One region of the Arthrobacter sp. efr-133-R2A-63 genome, then DNA from elsewhere that is predicted to be linked to it. Evidence: riboswitches for the same ligand, from Rfam matches in the RefSeq annotation. Region 1 holds a riboswitch; each other region holds the start of a gene.
What was found. A riboswitch is a leader RNA that binds a small molecule or an ion and turns the genes downstream of it on or off. The one in region 1 is predicted to bind S-adenosylmethionine.
Positions count from the first base shown of each region.

Region 1 (5,148 bases):
GAAGACGAGGCCCAGCCCATACGTGGCCGCAGCCGCACCGAGTCCGATGGCGAGCTGCCGGAGACCACGGGTCAGCGGCGAGGTTCCGGACAGCAAGCCGACGACGGCGCCCGTCGACAGAAGCGCGATGCCCACCAGCGTACCGGCCACGGCAAGTGCCGAGAAGCCCGTCATGCCGAAGATGAACGGCAGGATGGGCACGATGGCGCCCGAAGCGAAGAAGCAGAAGCTCGAGATCGCGGCGCCCCATGCGGAGCCAACGGCCTCGTGCTCATTGACGGTTTCTTCCACTTCGGGGTGGAGCGAAAGGCTTGGATCGCAGTCGCAGCTGTAGAGGCCCATGCGCTCGGCGGCCCGGTGTTCGGCGGATTCGCGGGACATGCCCCTGGCTAGGTACACCAGCACCAGCTCATTGTGCTCGATGTCCAGGGCCGGGGCTGCGGTCAGCGTGGCCTGGGTGGGGCGGGTGGCCTTGAGGAGCTCGAGCTGGGAGCGGACAGAGACATACTCGCCCGCTCCCATGGACAGTGCGCCCGCCAGCAGTCCGGCGATGCCGCTGAACAGGACCACGGTTGCGGGAACTCCGGTGGCCGCCATGCCCATCACGAGGGAAAGGTTGCTGACCAGGCCATCGTTGGCGCCGAAGACGGCAGCGCGGAAGGTACCGGACAACCTGTTGCGGCCGCGGGTCGCCAGGCCGCGGACTACTTCTTCGTGGATCTGTTCGTCAGCCGCCATGGCGCGGGTTGCTGCCGGATCCTTCGCGTACGGCGAGCGTCCTTCAGCCCGTTGGGCGAGGGCCAGCACGAACACCGATCCGAAATTCCGGGCCAGGAAGCCGAGCATTTGGCTCCGAACGGAGGCCGCCTTCGGCATGCCGGCGTGTTGGCCGAGGAGCTTGAGCCAGTGTGCCTCATGGCGGCCCTCGGCCTCTGCGAGGGCCAAAAGGATATCGCGCTCCTCGCCGTCGCGTCGCTGAGCCAGTTGGCGGTACACGGCGGCTTCGGCACGTTCGTCGGCCAAGTACTGCCGCCAGCGCTTGATGTCCGACGACGACGGGGGAGTCTTGGGGGCTGCTGCGTCTTGGGAGGGACTGCTTGAGTCCTGCGGATTGTCTGGATGCGAGTTGTCTGAATGCGAGGGTTTTGTGCGGGGGTGCACCGGGACTCCTGGGTTGCTGGGGCGGGCTTCATCGCCTCATTGCAGCTCCACTTTATCGCCAATTTCCGCGGTTTTTCGGCTGGCAATCCTCACTGGACTTTTTAGGCGCGCCTCAAAAACCGGGAGGCTCGCCGGAGGCCTTGACCGCCGCAGGGGGCAGTGCTGGGATGGATGGACAGGGTCCACGAATTGGCGGGGTGGCGTTGGATCGGCTGCCTCACGTGCCTGTGCGATGGGCTCAGCGGCACGTCGAACGGAGGTTGCACCATGGACAGCACCGAGACCCACGCCCGCCACCCGGACCGTCCCACGGTCGAGGCCGATCCCGCCTATGACTACAGCGAAGACCTGGAGGTGGACGAGGACTGGGAGGAAGAATCCGAGGTCCTGGACGACGACGAACGGGTGGTCCCGCTCGACGCCGAGGAACACCGAGAGGCCGAAGAGATCGAATAGCGCCGACTCGCTGAACTTGGCCGCTAAAAAGCGCTTGCTAGAACGCGCTCAGGATGAAGTGCTTCTGCACGCCCGCACGGTGCCCGGTTGCCGCAACCGTGAGCGTAAGTTTCCGTGTGGCCGGGAACCAGCGGGCGGGCTGAACCGCTTTTGAGAGTGCTTCGGTGATGAGCCGCGGCTCATGATGCCAATAGCGTTCCAGGTTTCCGTCCACCACGAACGTGATGGAGCCTTGGGAGAGGTCGACGCCGGGAATCACCCGGACGAACTCGTCCACCCGACGGGGGCGGGGCAAGAAGAGGGCGCTGGACTGGATAGTGCGGTCGGCTGTGGCGGTGGCGCCGTTTTCGAAAGGCATGGCCTTCTCCTATGGAGTTGCTCTTGCCCGTTCGGTTGTCTCTGGTCCGAACCGGGCCGCTTCTTCATCCGAACCACCCGTGAACATGGGGTTGGCGTGTGGCAAGTCGGAGCTTGGCGCCACATCTCTTGAAGCTGTTCCTACTGTACATGCGACGGCGGCGCCGCACCTCTCGAAGGAGAAAGCGCGGCGCCGCCGTCGTACCTGGTTTTGTGAAACCTAGTGGGTGGCCACCGGGTGGGCCTCCAGCGGGAGTTCCTCCGCGGCCGTTCCGGCAACGCGGCGTTCCCAGGCTTCGCGGACGGCCGGCTCGGTGGGCGGCGTGAGGAGGGAGACCACGAAATAGACGGCGAACGAGGCGCCGAGGCCCCAGTAGATCGGATCGTTTGCGTAGACGCCGTCTTCGCTGGGGATGATTCCCGTGGCGTAGGCGATCAGCAAGGCAAGGGTCAGTACAGACCCGACTGCCATGGACCAGGCTGCGGCAATACCCGTGCCGCGCTTCCAGACCAAGCCGCCCAGGATGGCAACCAGCAGGCCACCTACCAGGATGTCGTAGGCGATGGTCAGGGCCACCACGACGTCTTGCGCCGCCATGGAGATCAACACTGCAACGATGCCCAGGCCAAGGACCCAGTAGCGGTTGGCCTTGACGTCATGCTCGGGATTTTCGGTGTCGTTGGTGTTGATCGTCTTGCCGAACCAGCTGGCCACGAACGGGACCACGTCGGCGCGGGCAACGGTGGCCGCGGCGATGAGGGCTCCGGACGCTGTGGACATCATGGCGGCGACTGCTGCGGCCATGACAAGGCCGCCGATGCCGATCGGCAGGATGTGCGTGGCTACCTCGGCGTAGACGACGTCCTTGCCAAGGGCCTTGACATCGATGTTCGGCAGGGCCACCCGGGCAGCCAGGCCGATCAGGGCGCCGGCCACGCCGTACAGGACGCAGTAGATGCCGGCGGTGGCGCCGCCCCATCGGGCCACCTTGGGGGTCTTGGCGGTGAAGACGCGCTGCCAGATGTCCTGGCCGATCAGCAGGCCAAGGGTGTAGACCACGAAGTACGTGATGATGGTCTGAGCCCCGATGCCGTCCAACTGGAAGAAGCTGGCGTCAACACGGGCACGGATGCCTTCGAAACCGCCTGCCGCGTTGAGGACGAACGGGAGCATGAGGAAGAAGATGCCCACGGTCTTGATGATGAACTGCACCTGGTCGGCGAGGGTGATGGACCACATGCCGCCGATGGTGGAGTAGACCAGGACGATGGCGCCGCCGACGGCGATGGCGAGCCAGCGCTCCCAGCCGAAGAGGACAACGAAGATGGTGGCGTAGGCGCCCGTGGACGTGGCGCACAGCATGAGGGTGTAGGCCAGCATGACGATGCCGGAGGTCTGCGTGGCACGCTGGCCGTAACGCAGGCTCAGCATCTGGGAAACCGTGTAGATCTTCAACCGCTGGATGGTGCCGGCGAACAGCAGGCTCAGGAGGAGGACACCCGAACCGATCGCGACCACCAGCCACATGCCGGAAACGCCGAACTTGTAGCCGAGGCCGACGCCGCCAACCGTCGATGCGCCACCGAGGACGACGGCGGCCATGGTACCGGTGTAGAGCATCGGACCGAGGCGGCGCCCTGCCACCAGGAAGTCGCTGTTGTTCTTGGTGCGCGACTTGCCCCACCAGCCGAAGGCCAGCATGGCGAGCAAATACACCACCACGATCGCAATATTGATGAACGAAGAGTCCACGGTTGGCTCCTGAAAGTGATGCGCAGAGCTCTGGGGGATTCCGACGCCGGTCCGCGGGGTTTCGTGCGGGGTTGCGGAAGGTCTCTGCGCTGGTGATTGGGGAGAGTAGTCTGTGATGTATGCCTCACAAACAACACTTGTTGCCTATGAGGATACGTAGTGATGCGAGTAACAGTCAAGATGCCGTCTCGCCCAGCGGACGCATCGGCACTCCTCCAGCTAGCCAAAGGCCCTGCCACGCCGGCGATCCGGCTACTATTGCTGCAATGACAGGGCCGCATAAACGGCCTGAAAGGTTCGTGAATGAAGGCTCTCCCCGTTGAACCGAGCAACGTCCCTGTTGCCATCGGTTCCAGAATCCGTGCCGCCCGCCAATCGCAGCGGCTCACCATCGAGCAGGTTGCCGACGCCACCGGCCTGACCAAAGGGTTCCTGAGCCGTGTGGAGCGTGACCTGACATCGCCGTCGGTCGCTTCCCTCGTGACGCTTTGCCAGGTTCTTTCGGTGTCCATCGGAGACCTTTTCGCCGCACCGGAGACGCATCTGACCCGGCGCGACGACGGACCACGGATTTCGCTCGGCGGCCAGGGCATCGTGGAGCGTCTCCTGACGGCGCGCTCCGAACGGCGATTGCAGATCCTGCAGGCCTCGATCGAGCCCCGGGGCCGGGGAGAGGCCGAGCTTTACGCCGTCGATTGCGATGTCGACGTCCTGCACGTCGTCAAGGGCCGCATCACCTTGATCCTCACCAACGAGGAGTACGAGCTCGAAGAGGGAGACACGCTGTCCTTCCCGGGCCGCGAACCCCACACCTGGGTCAACCCCACGGACGAGCCCGTTGAGGTGCTCTGGATCCTGGTGCCGGCAGCCAGCCGCTGACGCCGGCGGCTTGCGACACGAGGCTTTGCGATACGCGGCGTTGCGACACGCGGTGTGTAACACGCCTGAAACGTGACTGACTTCAGGATTTAACGCTAGGGCCTTGGGTGTTACGTGCCTGAAATGATCCGTGCCGAATGCTGAAACAGGGCGACTGTACCTTCGAGTCAAGGCAACTCGTCAAGGTCGGTATCCCGTGGGGTACCAGGACCTGTTCGTTTTAAAAATGGTCTCGCCGTGCGGGCGCCATGGAGCGCCGTATATGCAGGAAGGCTCCCGAAATGAACCCAGTATTCTTCAGCGTAGGGCTGGATGTGAACCCCCAGACCCTCGATCCCGGCGCAACAGCCTGGATGCTTGCAGCTTCCGCCCTCGTCCTTCTCATGACGCCAGGTTTGGCGTTCTTCTACGGCGGGCTCGTCAGGATGAAATCCGTCCTCAACATCATGATGATGAGCTTCGGCGCCATCGGCGTGGTCGCGGTGGTCTGGGCCCTGTGGGGCTACGGACTCGCGTTCGGCCCGGATACGATGGGCGGCTTC
Region 1 is NZ_JARVRG010000031.1:47,862-53,009, forward strand. Features, by position in the region: gene QRN45_RS17425 (VIT1/CCC1 transporter family protein) at 1-1,161, opposite strand, end outside; gene QRN45_RS17430 (hypothetical protein) at 1,429-1,617, shown strand; gene QRN45_RS17435 (hypothetical protein) at 1,655-1,975, opposite strand; SAM riboswitch class IV at 1,990-2,109, opposite strand; gene QRN45_RS17440 (sodium:solute symporter family protein) at 2,195-3,727, opposite strand; gene QRN45_RS17445 (helix-turn-helix domain-containing protein) at 4,031-4,606, shown strand; gene QRN45_RS17450 (ammonium transporter) at 4,888-5,148, shown strand, end outside.

Region 2 (5,148 bases), on a different contig from region 1:
GCAAGGGGAATGATCATGTTCCGGGTACCAAAGCGCGGATGCACTCCGCCCCGGACCGCGTCCACTCCCAATGCTGCGGAAATCCGCTCGGTGGTGGCCAACAGGCCATCTCGTTCACAAGCGTAAGAGACGTGATCCATGCGCATGGCTTCATCTTGGCACTTTGTGATGGAGCTCTCAGCTAAGTCAAGCCTAACCAAGGTGGGATGTATCGAAAAGGCCGCTCAGGGTCACTTCAGGACGCGCCGGGACAGAAAACTTCTGCGTTCGTCACAAAGCTTCCGGAGCCCGCAATACCCTCCCTAGACTGACGGCAACCGCTCGCCGGCATGCTGAACCCTTCAGCCCGGCAGGCTGACGCACGGCAAGAGCCCAGACAACCAGGAGTCCGCATGTCCCAAGGATGGTCATTCGAAACGCGCCAAATCCACGCCGGCCAGGAGCCGGACGCCGCCACCGGCGCCCGCGCCCTCCCCATCTACCAGACCACCTCGTTCGTCTTTCCCAGCGCGGAAAGCGCGGCCAACCGCTTTGCACTGGCCGAACTGGCGCCCATCTACACCCGGATCGGCAACCCCACGCAGGATGCCGTGGAGCAGCGCATAGCGAGCTTGGAGGGTGGCTTGGCTGCGCTCCTGCTGAGCTCCGGCCAGGCCGCGGAAACCTTCGCCATCCTCAACGTGGCCGAGGCCGGTGACCACGTGGTCGCCAGCCCGAGCCTCTACGGCGGCACGTACAACCTGCTGGCCCATACACTGAAGAAATTCGGCATCTCGGTCACCTTCGTCGAGGATCCGGACAACCTGGACCACTGGCGGGACGCGGTGCAGCCAAACACCAAGCTGTTCTTCGCCGAAGTCGTCTCCAACCCCCGGCAGGACGTCTTGGACATCGAGGGTGTCTCCCGCATCGCGCACGAGGCGGGAGTCCCGCTCGTCGTGGACAACACCCTCGCCACGCCCTACCTGATCCGGCCCATCGAGTGGGGAGCGGACATTGTGGTGCATTCGGCCACCAAGTACCTGGGCGGGCACGGCTCCGCCATTGCCGGTGTCATCGTGGACTCCGGCAACTTCGATTTCGGCAAGGACCCTGAGCGGTTCCCCGGCTTCAACACCCCGGACCCCAGCTACAACGGCCTGGTCTATGCCCGCGACCTCGGCAAGGACGGGGCCCTCGGCGCGAACCTCTCCTACATCCTCAAAGCCCGGGTCCAGCTCCTGCGCGACCTCGGCTCGGCGGTTTCCCCGTTCAACGCTTTCCTGATCTCCCAGGGAATCGAAACCCTCAGCCTGCGGGTGGAGCGCCACGTGGACAACGCCACCAAGGTGGCGCAATGGCTCGAAGGGCGCGACGACGTCGAATCGGTGGCGTACGCGGGGCTGCCTTCCAGCCCGTGGTTCGAACGGGGCCGGAAGTACGGCCCCAGGGGCACCGGCGCCGTGGTGTCCTTCACCATCAACGGCGGGGTCGAGGCGGGCAAGCGCTTCGTGGACGCCCTGGAACTGCATTCGCACGTGGCCAACATCGGCGACGTCCGGTCCTTGGTCATCCACCCGGCGTCGACGACGCACAGCCAGCTGACGCCGGAACAGCAGGCCGTTGCGGGAGTGACCCCTGGCCTGGTGCGGCTGTCCGTCGGAATCGAGCACATCGACGACATCCTCGCGGACCTCGAGTCGGGATTCCGGGCAGCCAAGAGCGCCTAGCACGGGCCCGGAGGGCGTACGAGGCTGGCCGGCGACGCAAGATGAATCTTCGCCGGCCAGCCTTCCCAGCCACCCCTTCGTGAACAAAACGCGGCCAAGTGTCACAAAGATGTCATAATCTTCGTCAGAAGGGGTCCGGTTTTCCTAGACTCTTCCTATAGGTCATGAGTGCCAGCGACAGCCCCGGCTTGCTGGCCGGCAACCCTCCATTCGCGGTGGGGTGCCCCGGGTGAAGACCTGGCCCTTCGCTGTGTTGGCGGCGGGCAAGCGCGATGTGAGGTGTCAACGAATGACAATTGCTGCAACAGCCATACCCCTTTCCGGTACCCAGGACGGAACCCTCAAGTATGTTTCCGTGGGCGGACTCGAGCTGGAGGCCGGAGGTTCCCTCCCGGACGTCGTCCTTGCGTACGAGACGTGGGGGCGGCTCAACGCAGACGCTTCCAACGCTGTCCTGGTGGAACATGCATTGACCGGCAGCACCCATGTGGCCCGTGGCGAAAGCGACGAAGACGGCTGGTGGGAGCAGCTTGTGGGTCCCGGCGCCACCATCGACACGGACCGCTACTTCGTGGTCTCCGTCAACATTGTGGGGGGCTGCTACGGCAGCACGGGGCCGTCGTCGAGCGCTCCTGACGGCAAGCCGTGGGGCTCCCGCTTCCCGCTCGTGACCCTGCGGGACAGCACGGTGGCCGAGGCCAGGCTGGCTGACGCCTTGGGGATCCACAGCTGGCACACCGTCGTGGGCGGGTCCATGGGCGGTGCCCGTGCACTGGAATGGGCCGTCGGCTATCCGGACCGCGTCAAGCGATGCGCCGTGATCTCCATCGGGGCGTACAGCACCGCCGAGCAGATCGCGTTCGCACAGGCCCAGACGCTCGCCATCCGGCAGGACGCCGACTTCAACGGCGGAGACTACTACGGACAGGCCGCCCCCGAAGCGGGTCTGGCCCTTGCCCGGCGGATTGCCCACATCACCTATCGCTCGGCAGACGAGCTGGACTTCCGCTTCGGCCGGAACGCCCAGGGCGGCGAGGCACCCCTCCAGGCTGCCGCGTTGGGGGACCGGGGCCGCTACCAGGTGGAGAGCTACCTGGACCACCAGGGGAGCAAGCTGGTCCAGCGCTTCGACGCCAATAGCTACATCGCCATTACCGAAGCGCTCATGAGCCACGACATCACGCGCGGCCGGGGCTCGTTGGAGGATGCGTTGTCCGTGGCCACGGCGACGTTCTTCGTGGCCTCGGTGGACTCGGACCGGCTCTATTTCCCGGAGCAATCCCGCGAGCTTGCCAAGGCCTTGCCCGGAGAGGTCCCGGTTCATGTCATCGAGGCGCCGATCGGGCACGACGGTTTCCTCACCGAGATCGGCCAGCTCGGCCCCCAACTGCGCGAGGCATTCTTCGGCTAGCGCGCCTCTTCGGCTGAATCAGCCGTTCATGATCTCCTGGCGGAGCTTCATGTAATCCTCCATGGCGATTTTCCCGTCGCTGTACTCCTGGTCCAGCTCGGCCAGTTTCCGTGCACGGTAGCCTTGGGGCGCGCTGTTCGGCTGGGGAGCGCCGCTCGCTTGCGGAGTAGCCCACGACGGCGGAACGGCCTGCCGCGCGGGCGTCGCCATCGGGGGTTGCGGCTCAGCCGGGATGACCACCGGGGGTTGCTCCGGGTATCCGACGGGGTTGTGCTGCGGAGGATAGGGCTGCCCGGGGTAATTCTGCGGAGGGAAGTCCTGGATCCTGCGCTGGCGCGACCGGTTGTACATGCGGATCCCCATGGGAATCAGCCAAGAGCAGACGATGATCCAGAAGATCAGATTGTTCACGGCGGAGGCCTCCCTGTCTTTCACCAGCTTAGCCCCGCTCCCTGTGACTAACCTCGCGGTTCGTTCAGCTCCCGGGCAGGAAGGTGTCAGCAGGACCGAAGACGGGTCCCGGCGTCGGGCGTTTCGGCAGGATCCCGTCACCGGAGGAGCGGTGCCTGATCCGGCGGATGACCCACGGGACAAAATATTCGCGTGCCCAGACGAGGTCGCCAGACCTGGCTTGGCGCCAACTGCGCTGGGGGAGCGGCTTGGGGTAGAGCGGCTCAAGGTTGTGCGGCACATTCAGTGAGTCGAGGACCATCGCGGCGATGGTGTGATGGCCGAGCGGCGAGAAATGGAGGCGGTCTTCGTCCCACATCTGGGAGTTGGAAAGCTGCCTCAAGGACCACATGTCAGCCACCACGGCATCGTGGCGGGCGGCCACGGTGCGGAGGTTTTCGTTGTAGATGGCCACCTTGCCGCGGATCCGGCCGAGGACCGATGACGCGGTGTCCGGACCGTTGAAGAGAACCACCGTGGCGCCGTCGGAACTCAGGGTCTGCACTGCGGCATCGAGTTTTTCGGCCAAGGCGTCGGGATCGCCGCCGGGACGGATGAGGTCGTTGCCGCCTGCGGAGATGCTCACGAGATCCGGCTTGAGGTCCATGCACGGGCCAAGTTGTTCGTCGAGGATTTGCTGCAGCAAGCGCCCGCGGATGGCGAGGTTGGCGTAGGCGAAGTCGCGGTGTCCCCGGCTCAGTTCCTCGGCGACGCGGTCGGCCCAGCCGCGATGTGCTCCGGGGTTGTTGGGCTCGGGGTCGCCGATGCCTTCGGTAAAGGAATCACCTAGCGCCACGTAGCGGGTCCACGGATGAATCCGCTCGTCCGACTTTGCCACCGTGGAATCAGTGTCACTCACGTCCATATCCTGCCTCTTGCTGCGTCGCTACGCGCCCGTAGCTTGTTACTCATCGGTAACTGCAAGAATAGTCCCATGAGTCAAGCTTCCGCCTTTCCTGCCCCGGTCGTTTTGTGGTCCCACGAAGAGGAAGAGCGGGCTGGAAAGCCGTTGCTGGTCCTTCTGCACGGTTATGGATCCAACGAGCAGGACCTCTTCAGCCTGGCCGGCCTGTTGCCCCGGGACTTCGTCGTGGCCTCGCTCCGCGCGCCGATCGCCACAGGTCCGGGCTTCACGTGGTTCCCGCTCACGGCGTCCATCGACTACTCCCTCGACGCCGTCAAGGACGCCGCGGAGTATGTGTTTTCCTGGCTGGATTCGTTGAAGTCCAACCACAGTTCAGTGACGCTCCTCGGGTTTTCCATGGGCATGGCCATGGCCACCTCGCTGCTCCGGCACCGCCCGGCGGACTTTGCCGCCGTCGTCGGGCTTTCAGGGTTCGCCGTCGACGCCGGTGAGGACCCCGCGTTCCGTGACGCCGAGCTGGACGGATCCGTGCCGCTCTTCTGGGGACGCGACCAGCAGGACCCTGTCATCACCCCGGACAAGATCGAATACACCATGGATTGGGCCCGAAAGCACACGGACCTTACCAAGGTGCTCTACACGGGCATGTGGCACGGCATCAACCAGCAGGAAATCGGGCACGTTGGCGAATTCCTGGAGCACAAGGTCCTCGC
Region 2 is NZ_JARVRG010000024.1:54,534-59,681, forward strand. Features, by position in the region: gene QRN45_RS12860 (VOC family protein) at 1-146, opposite strand, end outside; gene QRN45_RS12865 (bifunctional o-acetylhomoserine/o-acetylserine sulfhydrylase) at 393-1,709, shown strand; SAM riboswitch class IV at 1,870-1,985, shown strand; gene metX (homoserine O-acetyltransferase MetX) at 1,999-3,120, shown strand; gene QRN45_RS12875 (hypothetical protein) at 3,139-3,531, opposite strand; gene QRN45_RS12880 (SGNH/GDSL hydrolase family protein) at 3,596-4,435, opposite strand; gene QRN45_RS12885 (alpha/beta hydrolase) at 4,505-5,148, shown strand, end outside.
Region 2: linked by a shared signal. The riboswitch ahead of metX (homoserine O-acetyltransferase MetX) and the one ahead of QRN45_RS17435 (hypothetical protein) in region 1 are both predicted to bind S-adenosylmethionine.

Region 3 (5,148 bases), on a different contig from region 1:
CTGGCTCTCGGCCCGGCGGGCACCTGGTTTCACGGTGCCGTGGAATCAGCACAGTTGATGGAGGGCATCATGATGAGCGCAGTTTCTTCGTCCTGGAATTTCAATCACGGTTTTCCCACGCCCGGACCCCAGGATCCCAACAAGACCATCGGCCTCCCGGCATGCTTCTCACTGAAGGATCCGGTCACGTGATTGCCGCCGCCGAGGACTGGATCAAACGGCTGGACATGTCCCCCGCTCTCGTGGGCGGCTGGTTCGCGCCGGCGCTCGTGAGCAACGAGGACATCGCGGGATCGGCGCTGCCTCCGCGCTTCGGCGTCGATCATCCGCTCTACAGTTCCAACTGGTACTTGCTGCAATCAGGAGAAGTCCTCCAGTTGCACGCCCTGAAGCAGGACGAATTGTGGTTCTTCCACCTGGGGACGCCCATCAGGCTGCACGTCTTCTCCCGGGAGCTTGGACACCAGGACTTTGGCTATACCGAGACCGTGTTAGGGCCGGATCCGGAGGCAGGCGAGACGCTGCAAGGAGTTGCCCCGGGCTCCACCTGGTTCGGTGCCGAGTTGGCCGGTCCAGGGTTCGCCTTGGTCAGCTGCAGCGTCTCACCCGGATACGAGAGGTCTGACTCCGCGAAACCAACGGCACGGGACATCGAGTCGCTCGTCATGAGGTTCCCCGGGCATGCTGAGCTGATCCTGCGACTGGCGGCGGAATAGCCCGGGCTGCCGGGCTGGCAGTCTGGCCGGGAAAAACGTCTGGTGCGCCGGTTCTGGGGCCGGCGCACCAGGCTTCTCCCTCCCCAACTGACTCGCAGTTGTTGTCGTTTAGAGCGCCCTAAACGACAACAAATGCGAGTCAGTTGGGCTTCTCAGGATCCGACCGGAGAGAGCGCGCGCACCAAGCCGAAGAGGTCCTTGGGGTCGTCGGGGTTCGCGACGAGGTCGATCTCCTCGAAGAATTCCGAACCCTCGACGGCGTCGCGGAGATACCGCAAGGCGGAAAAGTCCTCGATCGCGAAGCCCACGGAATCGAATACCGTGATCTGGTGCCTGGAGGTCCGGCCCGGCGCATGACCGCCAAGGACTTGCCAGAACTCGGTGACGGGAAAATCGGCGGACATTTGCTGGATCTCGCCTTCAATCCGCGTCTGGGGATCGTATTCCACAAAGACGTCGCCGAGGTCCAGGATGGCAGCGTCGAGTTCGGTCTTTCCTGGGCAATCGCCGCCGATCGCGTTGATGTGAACGCCCGGAGAAACCTGGTCTGCAGTCAGGATGGTGGCGTTGGCCTTGTCCGCGGTGCACGTGGTGATGACGTCGGCGTCTTCCACTGCGTGGGCCGCCGAGCCCGCGATGGTGATGTCGAAGCCGAGGGGAGCCATGTTCCTGACGAACTTCTCCATCGCAGCCGGATCAGTGTCCCAGATCCTGACAGTGTTGATGCCCAGGGCTGCCCGGAAGGCCAGCGCTTGGAACTCCGACTGGGTTCCGGTTCCGATCATCGCCATGACCCGTGCATCGGGGCGCGCAAGTTTCTTGGCGACCATGCCGGACGTGGCCGCCGTCCGCAGCGCCGTCAGCACTGTCATCTCCGCGAGGAACGTCGGGTAGCCGTTATGGACATCGGACAGGACACCGAAGGCTGTCACAGTCTGGAAGCCGCGCGCTGGATTCGAAGGGTGTCCATTGACGTACTTGAAGCCGTATGTTTCCTGGTCACTGGTGGGCATCAGCTCGATGACGCCAAACGCGGTGTGACTCGCCACCCGCGGGGTCTTGTCAAAAGATTCCCATCGCCGGAAGTCGTCTTCCAAGTACTGAATCATCTCCGAAATGATGGTTTCCGGGCCTCGCCCGGCCGTCCAGCGGACCATATTGCGGACATCGACAAAGCGCGTCATGTGCGCTCCTTTCCCTCATGAGCATTGTTGCTATGAGGCTACGGAGCGGCGATATGCATCCGCAATTGCCAAAGTATGTACTTTTCATTGAAAAAATGCACAAAATGACGAGTCCTTTCGAACATAATGCTCATGAGGTTTGTCGCCGCCAAGCAACCGGCTACCGCAGGACGGAGCTGAGCAGCAGGCTTGTCTCGCTATTGACGATCCCCTCGATCCCGCGGATCCTGCCCAGCACTTGGTCAAAGTCGCTGAGGCTTTCCGTGCGCAGCTCAGCCACGAGGTCCCAGCCGCCATTCGTGGTGTGCAGTGCCCAAATCTCGGGGAGCCCCCTCAGCTGGCGAATGACCCTGTCGGCCGACCTTCCTTCCACGGCAATGAGCGCAATAGCCCGGATCGCAAGTGGATCGACTTCGTCGCGCACCCTCGCGGTGAAGCCAACGATCGTTCCGGAGGAGACCAGGCGCTCGAGCCGGCTGTTCACGGTGGCCCTGGCGACGCCCAGCTGGCGCGCGAGGCTCGCGACAGATGCCCGGCCGTCCTCCCTGAGGGCGGAGAGGAGCTGGCGGTCAAGGTCGGTGAGTGCTGCCATAAAGATAAACGTATCGCCCATTCCCCAAGTGGGCCTGAGTCCGTAGGGTATCGACATGAGCATCTACATCAGCCCCGACTCTGCTGCGTGGTCGCTGACGGCCATGGCAACCGGTGCGTCAGCGGGATCAATCGATGATGCGAACGGCATGTCCAACTTGATAAAGGAAATCTACGAGACAGAAGGTTTCGAAGCGCTGTCTGGCGTGGTTTTTGCCCTGGCTCATCACAACAGCCTCTCGCTGCACGCACTCGCCACGGCCACCGGGATATCCGTGCACGAGTTGCTGGAAATCCGGAAGCATCAAGGTTCCACGTTTCATCACTCCCCCACAGGAGTAGCATCGCGCTTTGATGCCGTTTCACCCCGGGTCCAGGCAAGCCTGGACCCGCTGCCTACAGAAACCGAAGCCTAGGGTCCGCGCCAGCGTGGCCCCACCCGCCGGCTCCCCACCGGCCGCCCCCCGGTTACGGAACATGACGACGGCCGGTGATGCGGGCCGCCGTCGTGGGTGTTATTTTTCTTCTTGAGTAATGAGCACCAGCGCGAAGCCCTGACTTGCTGGTCGGCAACCCTCTCTCCGGCGGGGTGCCTCAGGTGACTACTCGGCGTATCGACACTTTCGAACTGCAAGCGTGACTGAGGAGCACCAATGCCTGAACCCACCGAGGAAAAACTCTCCTACCGTCTCATCACGGGCCCTGACACCAAGGAATTCTGCGAGCGGATCTCCACCGCCCTCGCAGAGGGATACGTGTTGCACGGCAGCCCGGCCGCGACTTTCAACGGCAAGGACGTGATTGTGGCACAAGCCATCGTCCTGCCCGCGGCGATCGCGAGCGCGGATGCCGCCGTCGCCAATGCGGTGGATCAGCTTGATGAAGAGTTCGACGGCGAGGGCCACGCATGAGCTACGCAGGCGACCTCAGCCCGCACGACGCCTGGGCCAAGCTCGAGCAGGGCGCCATCTTGGTGGACGTCCGCACCGAAGGCGAGTGGGCACACATCGGGATCCCGGACACCAAAGCCACCGAAAACGATCCCTTGTTCATCCAGTGGAACCTGGCCGGCGGCATCCCCAACACCCGCTTCATCGAACAGCTGACACAACAGGCTCCCGAGGGGGACGGCACGGAACTCGTCTTCCTCTGCCGCTCCGGCCAGCGCTCCATCGCGGCCGCGATCGCCGCAACCCAGGCCGGATACACCGCCTACAACGTCCTCGAGGGCTTTGAGGGCGAACCGGACCGCTACGGCGAGCGAACCGTGAATGGCTGGAAAAACCGTGGACTTCCGACGAACCTGGGGAATATCTAAGTGACTTTCAATCCTGACGCCGCCAGCTGGAGCCCTGACACCCAGGCAGTCCGCGGCGGTCTTGACCGTACCAACTTCCAGGAAACGTCCGAAGCCGTCTTCTTGAACTCCGGTTTCGTCTACCAGTCCGCCGCGGCTGCCGAGCGTGCCTTCACAGGCGAGGACGAACGCTTCGTCTACTCCCGTTACGGCAACCCTTCGGTCGCCACCTTCCAGGAGCGCCTCCGCCTGCTTGAGGGCACCGAAGCGTGCTTCGCGACGGCGTCGGGCATGTCAGCTGTCTTCACCGCCCTCGGTGCGTTGCTGGCGGCTGGTGACCGCGTGGTTGCCGCCCGCTCGCTCTTCGGTTCCTGCTTCGTGATCCTCAACGAGATCCTGCCGCGCTGGGGGGTCGAGACCGTCTTCGTCGACGGGCCGGACCTCGACCAATGGCGTGCCGCGTTGTCCGAGCCGACAACGGCGGTGTTCTTCGAGTCGCCGTCGAACCCCATGCAGGAAATCGTGGACATTGCCGCGGTGAGCGAGCTTGCCCACGCGGCGGGCGCCACGGTCGTCGTCGACAACGTCTTCGCCACCCCCTTGCTGCAGCGCTGCGGCGATCTCGGCGCAGACGTGATTGTCTACTCCGGCACCAAGCACATCGACGGCCAAGGACGGGTCCTGGGCGGCGCGATCCTGGGCACCAAGGAGTTCATCGACGGGCCGGTCAAGCAACTCATGCGGCACACCGGGCCGTCCCTTTCCGCGTTCAACGCCTGGGTCCTGACCAAAGGCCTGGAGACGATGGCCCTGCGGGTCAACCACTCCTCGGCATCTGCGTTGCGGATCGCCGAATGGCTTGAGGCACAACCGGCCATCAGCTGGGTCAAGTACCCGCTGCTGAAGTCGCACCCGCAGCACGAGCTCGCCGCGAAGCAAATGAAGGCCGGCGGAACGGTGCTCACTTTCGAGCTGCTCCCCTCCGCGGGGCGATCAGCGAAGGAGGCCGCCTTCGCGCTGCTGGACGGGCTCGCCGTCATCGACATCTCGAACAACCTGGGCGACTCCAAGTCCCTCATCACGCACCCCGCCACCACCACGCATCGCGCCATGGGTCCGGAAGGCCGCGCAGCCATTGGCCTGAGCGACGGCGTCGTGCGGCTTTCGGTGGGGCTGGAGGATGTGGACGACCTCATCGGGGACCTCGAGCGGGCCCTCAAGCAGGTCTAGCCCGGCGCTTCGCGCCAGTCTTGGCGCACCCAGGTGAGGACGGGCTGCGGCTTGGTGTCGCTCTCGTCCCGCTCTGAGCGCATCGTGATCTGAACAGCGTGCTCGACGACGGCGGCCAGCCCGGCGGCGT
Region 3 is NZ_JARVRG010000026.1:70,874-76,021, reverse strand. Features, by position in the region: gene QRN45_RS14895 (cupin domain-containing protein) at 162-716, shown strand; gene ocd (ornithine cyclodeaminase) at 869-1,900, opposite strand; gene QRN45_RS14885 (Lrp/AsnC family transcriptional regulator) at 2,061-2,492, opposite strand; gene QRN45_RS14880 (hypothetical protein) at 2,548-2,907, shown strand; SAM riboswitch class IV at 3,022-3,134, shown strand; gene QRN45_RS14875 (DUF1737 domain-containing protein) at 3,145-3,402, shown strand; gene QRN45_RS14870 (rhodanese-like domain-containing protein) at 3,399-3,809, shown strand; gene QRN45_RS14865 (O-succinylhomoserine sulfhydrylase) at 3,810-5,018, shown strand; gene QRN45_RS14860 (glutamate--cysteine ligase 2) at 5,015-5,148, opposite strand, start outside.
Region 3: linked by a shared signal. The riboswitch ahead of QRN45_RS14875 (DUF1737 domain-containing protein) and the one ahead of QRN45_RS17435 (hypothetical protein) in region 1 are both predicted to bind S-adenosylmethionine.

Region 4 (5,148 bases), on a different contig from region 1:
GTTCGACGAGCGAATCGAACAGGACCTCTCCAACGCGGGTCCCTTCCTCGCCGCGGCGCTCGCCACGAAGGGAACCGTGCGGATCCCCAACTGGCCTGCCAGCACCACGCAAGTCGGAGATCTCTGGCGGAACATTCTTGCCACCATGGGCGCTACCGTCACGCTGGACAACGGGACCCTGACAGTCACCGGCGGTTCCGAAATCCTGGGCGCGGACTTCGACGAAACGAGCGAACTCGCCCCCACGGTAGCGGCATTGTGCGCCTTGGCAACCAGCCCTTCCCGGCTCACCGGCATCGCGCACCTGCGCGGACACGAGACGGACAGGCTGGCCGCGCTCGTCGCCGAAATCAACCGGCTTGGCGGCGACGCCGAGGAAACCAGCGACGGCCTGGTAATCCGGCCCGCAGCGCTGCACTCCGGCGTCGTGCATAGCTACGCCGACCACCGCATGGCTACCGCGGGCGCCATCCTTGGGCTCGCCGTCGAGGGTGTCCAGGTCGAAGACATCGCGACGACGTCCAAGACCATGCCCGAATTCCCGCAGATCTGGACGTCGATGCTCAGTGCAGGGCCAGCGGCCGCGGACACCGGTTCAACGGAGACAAGCAACTGACGATGGCCCGCGACGCACGCTCCTGGGATGAGTCCGACGTCCGGATCCGCCCCAACAAGAAGGGCACACGCCCCCGCACGAAGGACCGCCCCAGCCACGACGACGCCGTGATCGGGCGCATCGTCACCGTCGACCGCGGCCGCTACACCGCGATCGTGGATGAAAGCTCGGACAACGAGCGCATTGTCATTGCGGCCCGTGCCCGGGAACTGAGGCGCTCCCCCGTGGTCCCAGGGGATTTCGTCGCCCTCGTCGGCGACGTTTCAGGAGCCCCGGACACCCTCGCCCGCCTCGTGCGGGTCGAGGTGCGCAAGACACTCCTGCGTCGAAGTGCCGACGACACCGATCCGATCGAACGCGCCGTCGTCGCCAACGCCGACCAGCTCGTGGTGGTGGTGGCGGCCGCCAACCCGGAACCCCGTACCGGATTCATCGACCGTGCCCTCGTGGCAGCGTACGACGCCGGAATCGAGCCGCTGCTGCTCGTCACCAAAGCGGATGTCAAGGATCCGACGGAACTGCTCGCCAACTACGTGAGCCTTGGCTTTCCCATCATCATCAGCCGGACGGCCGACGCAGGCGCCTCCGGCATCGACGCCCGTTCGGACGACGGTTTGTCGGCACGCCTCGACAGTGACGCCGTCGGCCAGCTGCGGGACTACCTCGACGGCAAGGTCACCGTGCTCCTGGGCCATTCCGGCGTCGGGAAATCCACCATGGTGAATGCCCTGACCGGTGCCGAGCGCGCCACCGGCGGGGTCAACGCGGTGACGGGGCGCGGACGGCACACCTCGTCGTCTGCCCTTGCCCTGAAGCTCAGCGACGCCCCCGGCGGAAGCTGGATCATCGATACGCCCGGCATCCGTTCCTTCGGCCTCGCCCACGTGAACCCGGACCGCATCCTGCATGCCTTCCCGGACCTCGAACCCGGGACCGAAATGTGCGAGCGGGGCTGCAAGCACGATGCCAACGCTGTTCGGTGCGGCCTGGATTCGTGGGTCGCCGATGGCCACGCTGGCGAGTCGGGCCCGGCCCGTTTGGCATCGTTGCGCCGGCTCCTCGGCGCGGACCCGCGCATGGAAGCACAGGAAACCAAGGAACTGGGTACAGTCAACTAACTGCGCCGCTGCCGTCCTACCTCCCCGGCTCACCGGCGAAGAGACGGTAGTTTGGAACCATGACCCAACCCGATTCGAGCTACAACGACGACCTGCGGCTGGCACATGTCCTGGCCGACTCCGTCGATTCCCTGACAATGGAGCGGTTCAAGGCGCTGGACCTTCAGGTGGAGACCAAACCCGACCTGAGCCCCGTCACCGATGCCGACAAAGCCGCCGAGGAAGCGATCCGCGGGCAGCTTTCCCGTTCCCGCCCCCGTGACGCCGTCCTCGGGGAGGAATTCGGCAGCACGGGCCACGGCTCGAGGCGTTGGATCATCGATCCCATCGACGGGACCAAGAACTTCGTGCGTGGCGTACCCGTCTGGGCAACGCTGATCGCCCTCGTGGACGAGGGCGAGGTAGTGGTGGGGCTCGTGAGCGCTCCGGCGCTCGGCAAGCGTTGGTGGGCGGCCAAGGGCTCGGGCGCCTACATGGGCCGGTCGCTGGCCGCGGCCACCCGCTTGAAAGTTTCCAACGTGTCCCGGCTCGAAGACGCCTCGCTCTCCTACTCCGAGCTTTCCGAGTGGAAGCAGCACGGGAAGCTGGACAACTTCCTGGGCCTCGAGAACGATGTCTGGCGCAGCCGTGCGTACGGGGATTTCTGGTCCTACTGCCTCGTGGCCGAGGGCGCCGTGGACATCGCCGCCGAACCGGAACTCCAGGTCTACGACATGGCCGCCTTGGTGCCGATCGTGACCGAGGCCGGCGGACGCTTCACGTCCCTGGATGGCGCGGATGGCCCCTTCGGCGGAAACGCCGTCGCCACTAACTCGATCCTGCACTCCGAGGTCCTCAAGAGGCTCAACCCCGAACTCGACGACCTCCTCTAATCCGCCCATTCACTGAACAAACGACGGCGGACGCCCCCTTTCCGGGGCGTCCGCTGCTTTTTCTTCGGCGGAAGGCACATTTTTCGGGCGGTGTAACAATCCGCTTAACAATCGCGGTCACATTGGAACCGGCCTTGCCGGTGTCCTACTCTCTTTACAGGTCACGAGTGCCAGCGCGAAACCCCGGTTTGCTGGCCGGCAACCCTCCATCGCGGCGGGGTGCCCCGGGTGACGACCGGGCCGGTCCGGAACGGATGCGGCAAGCGCGGACCCCCTGCACGCAGGGGTCCCTCTTGAGTGAGGTCCCATGAGCACAGCCACAATTTCTTCCACGGCTCTTTCGCAGCACCATGATCCTGCGCAGCGGCACGGTGAGTCCCGGACTCCGGCATCGCGCCCATTGGCCGCCGTCACTGGAGCGGAGCTGCAGGCGCCCTTGATCCAGGGCGGCCAGATCCGCTACGCAAACCTCGACTACGGCGCTTCCGCGCCTGCACTGACCGTGGTCTCCGCATACCTCAACGAAATCCTGCCGTACTATGCGAGCGTCCACCGCGGCGCCGGCTATGCCTCGCAAATCAGCACCTCGGTCTACGAGAACGCCCGTAACATCGTCCGTGACTTCGTTGGCGGCAGGCCGGACGATTCCGTCATTTTCACGCGCAACACCACCGATTCCCTCAACCTGCTGGCGGGTTGCTTGCCGGTTGAGGACGGAAGGCATACCGGCGAAGTCCTGTACCTGGACATCGAGCACCACGCCAATCTGCTCCCATGGCAAGGTGTCCCCCATCGCAGCATCGTTGCCGCCGGAACATTGTCCGAGACTGTTGCCGCTGTCCGCACGGCACTCTCCCAGGGTGGCGTCAGCCTTCTGGCGGTCACCGGCGCGTCGAACGTGACCGGCGAGATCCTGCCCATCAAGGACCTCGCAGCCTTGGCCCACGAATTCGGGGCGCGGATCGTGGTGGACGCGGCGCAACTCGCCCCTCATCGCCGGATCGATATCGCCGCCGCGGAGGTGGACTACCTGGTCTTCTCGGGGCACAAGCTCTATGCACCGTTCGGTGCCGGCGTCCTGGTGGGGCGCCCCGACTGGCTCGACGCCGGCACACCGCACCTGGCAGGAGGCGGCGCCGTCCGCGAGGCACGCCTTGATTCCGTCAGCTGGGCCACGGGGCCGGCAAGGCACGAAGGGGGCTCTCCGAACGTGCTCGGCGCGGCCACCCTGGCCCGGGCCACACAGGTCATTGCCAGCCTCGACCACGAAGAATGGCACGCCCACGAGGCCGCCATCCGCTCGCACCTGGTCGAGGGCCTCAAGCAAATCGACGGCGTGACCGTGCACCAGATCTTCAGCGACACGGATCCCCAGGACACGATCGGCGTCGTGAACTTCTCGCTCCAGGGCTACGACGCCGGACTCGTCGCGGCCTATCTCGCGGCCGAGCACGGCATCGGCCTGCGGGACGGACGCTTTTGCGCCCACCCCCTGCTCAAGCGCCTTGGCCTTCCCTCCGGATCGCTGCGAGCCAGCTTCGGCGTGGGGTCGCGTTTGGAAGACGCCACCCGGCTCATCGCGGGCATCCAGGCCCTCAAAAGCAACGGCCTCGGCTGGGACTACGTGGTGGATGCCGGCCGTTGGGTGCCCGCGAACGATCACCGCAGCTACCCGGAGTGGGCTCCCAATACTCCCGGGACCGCAGGCGCCGCACCCTGCAGCACCGACTGATTGCGATAGATTCGTAGGGTATTTTTCCTGTCCTACGAAGGAGTCCCCGCGTGGCCCCGCGACCCAAAGGCACCTCAGCCGGCCCCAAGCTTTATCAGGAACGCCGACTCGAACTCGGTCGGAGTTTCCAGGACGGCGGAGAACACTATGAGCGGGTCCGGCCGGGCTACCCGGCGGACTCAGCTGACTGGCTGCTGCCGGAGGGGGCTCGGGACGCGGCAGACATCGGCGCAGGCACCGGAAAGTTCACCTCGCTGCTCGTCGAGCGGGGGCTGGCAGTGTCGGCAGTGGACCCCTCCACGGACATGCTCACCCAGCTGCGCACAGCGTATCCACAGGTGATCGCCCTGGAGGGCACGGCAGAGGCAACCGGGCTGGCGGACTCAGCATTCGACGTCGTCAGCGTTGCCCAAGCCTGGCACTGGTGCGATCCGCTCGCCGCGAGCACTGAGATCGCCCGGATCCTCCGACCCCACGGCGTCATCGGCTTGATCTGGAACCAATTGGACACTTCGGTGCCCTGGGTCCATCGCCTGTCCCGCATCATGCATGCCGGCGATGTCCACAAACCGGACTTCCGGCCTGTGGTGGGCCCCGAGTTCACCGGCCTCGAAAACCACGTCACGCGCTGGGAGGATCCCTTGGCTCCGGCAGACATCCTCGAACTCGTGAAGTCGCGCAGCTATTATCTCAGGGCGAACGATGCCACCCGGGCGAAGGTCATGGGCAATCTCCGGTGGTATCTCTTCGAACATCTGGGCCATGCAGAGGACAAGGTCATCCCCCTGCCCTATCTCACGCAGAGCTGGC
Region 4 is NZ_JARVRG010000004.1:303,240-308,387, reverse strand. Features, by position in the region: gene aroA (3-phosphoshikimate 1-carboxyvinyltransferase) at 1-616, shown strand, start outside; gene rsgA (ribosome small subunit-dependent GTPase A) at 619-1,734, shown strand; gene hisN (histidinol-phosphatase) at 1,794-2,606, shown strand; SAM riboswitch class IV at 2,766-2,878, shown strand; gene QRN45_RS02020 (aminotransferase class V-fold PLP-dependent enzyme) at 2,914-4,338, shown strand; gene QRN45_RS02015 (class I SAM-dependent methyltransferase) at 4,389-5,148, shown strand, end outside.
Region 4: linked by a shared signal. The riboswitch ahead of QRN45_RS02020 (aminotransferase class V-fold PLP-dependent enzyme) and the one ahead of QRN45_RS17435 (hypothetical protein) in region 1 are both predicted to bind S-adenosylmethionine.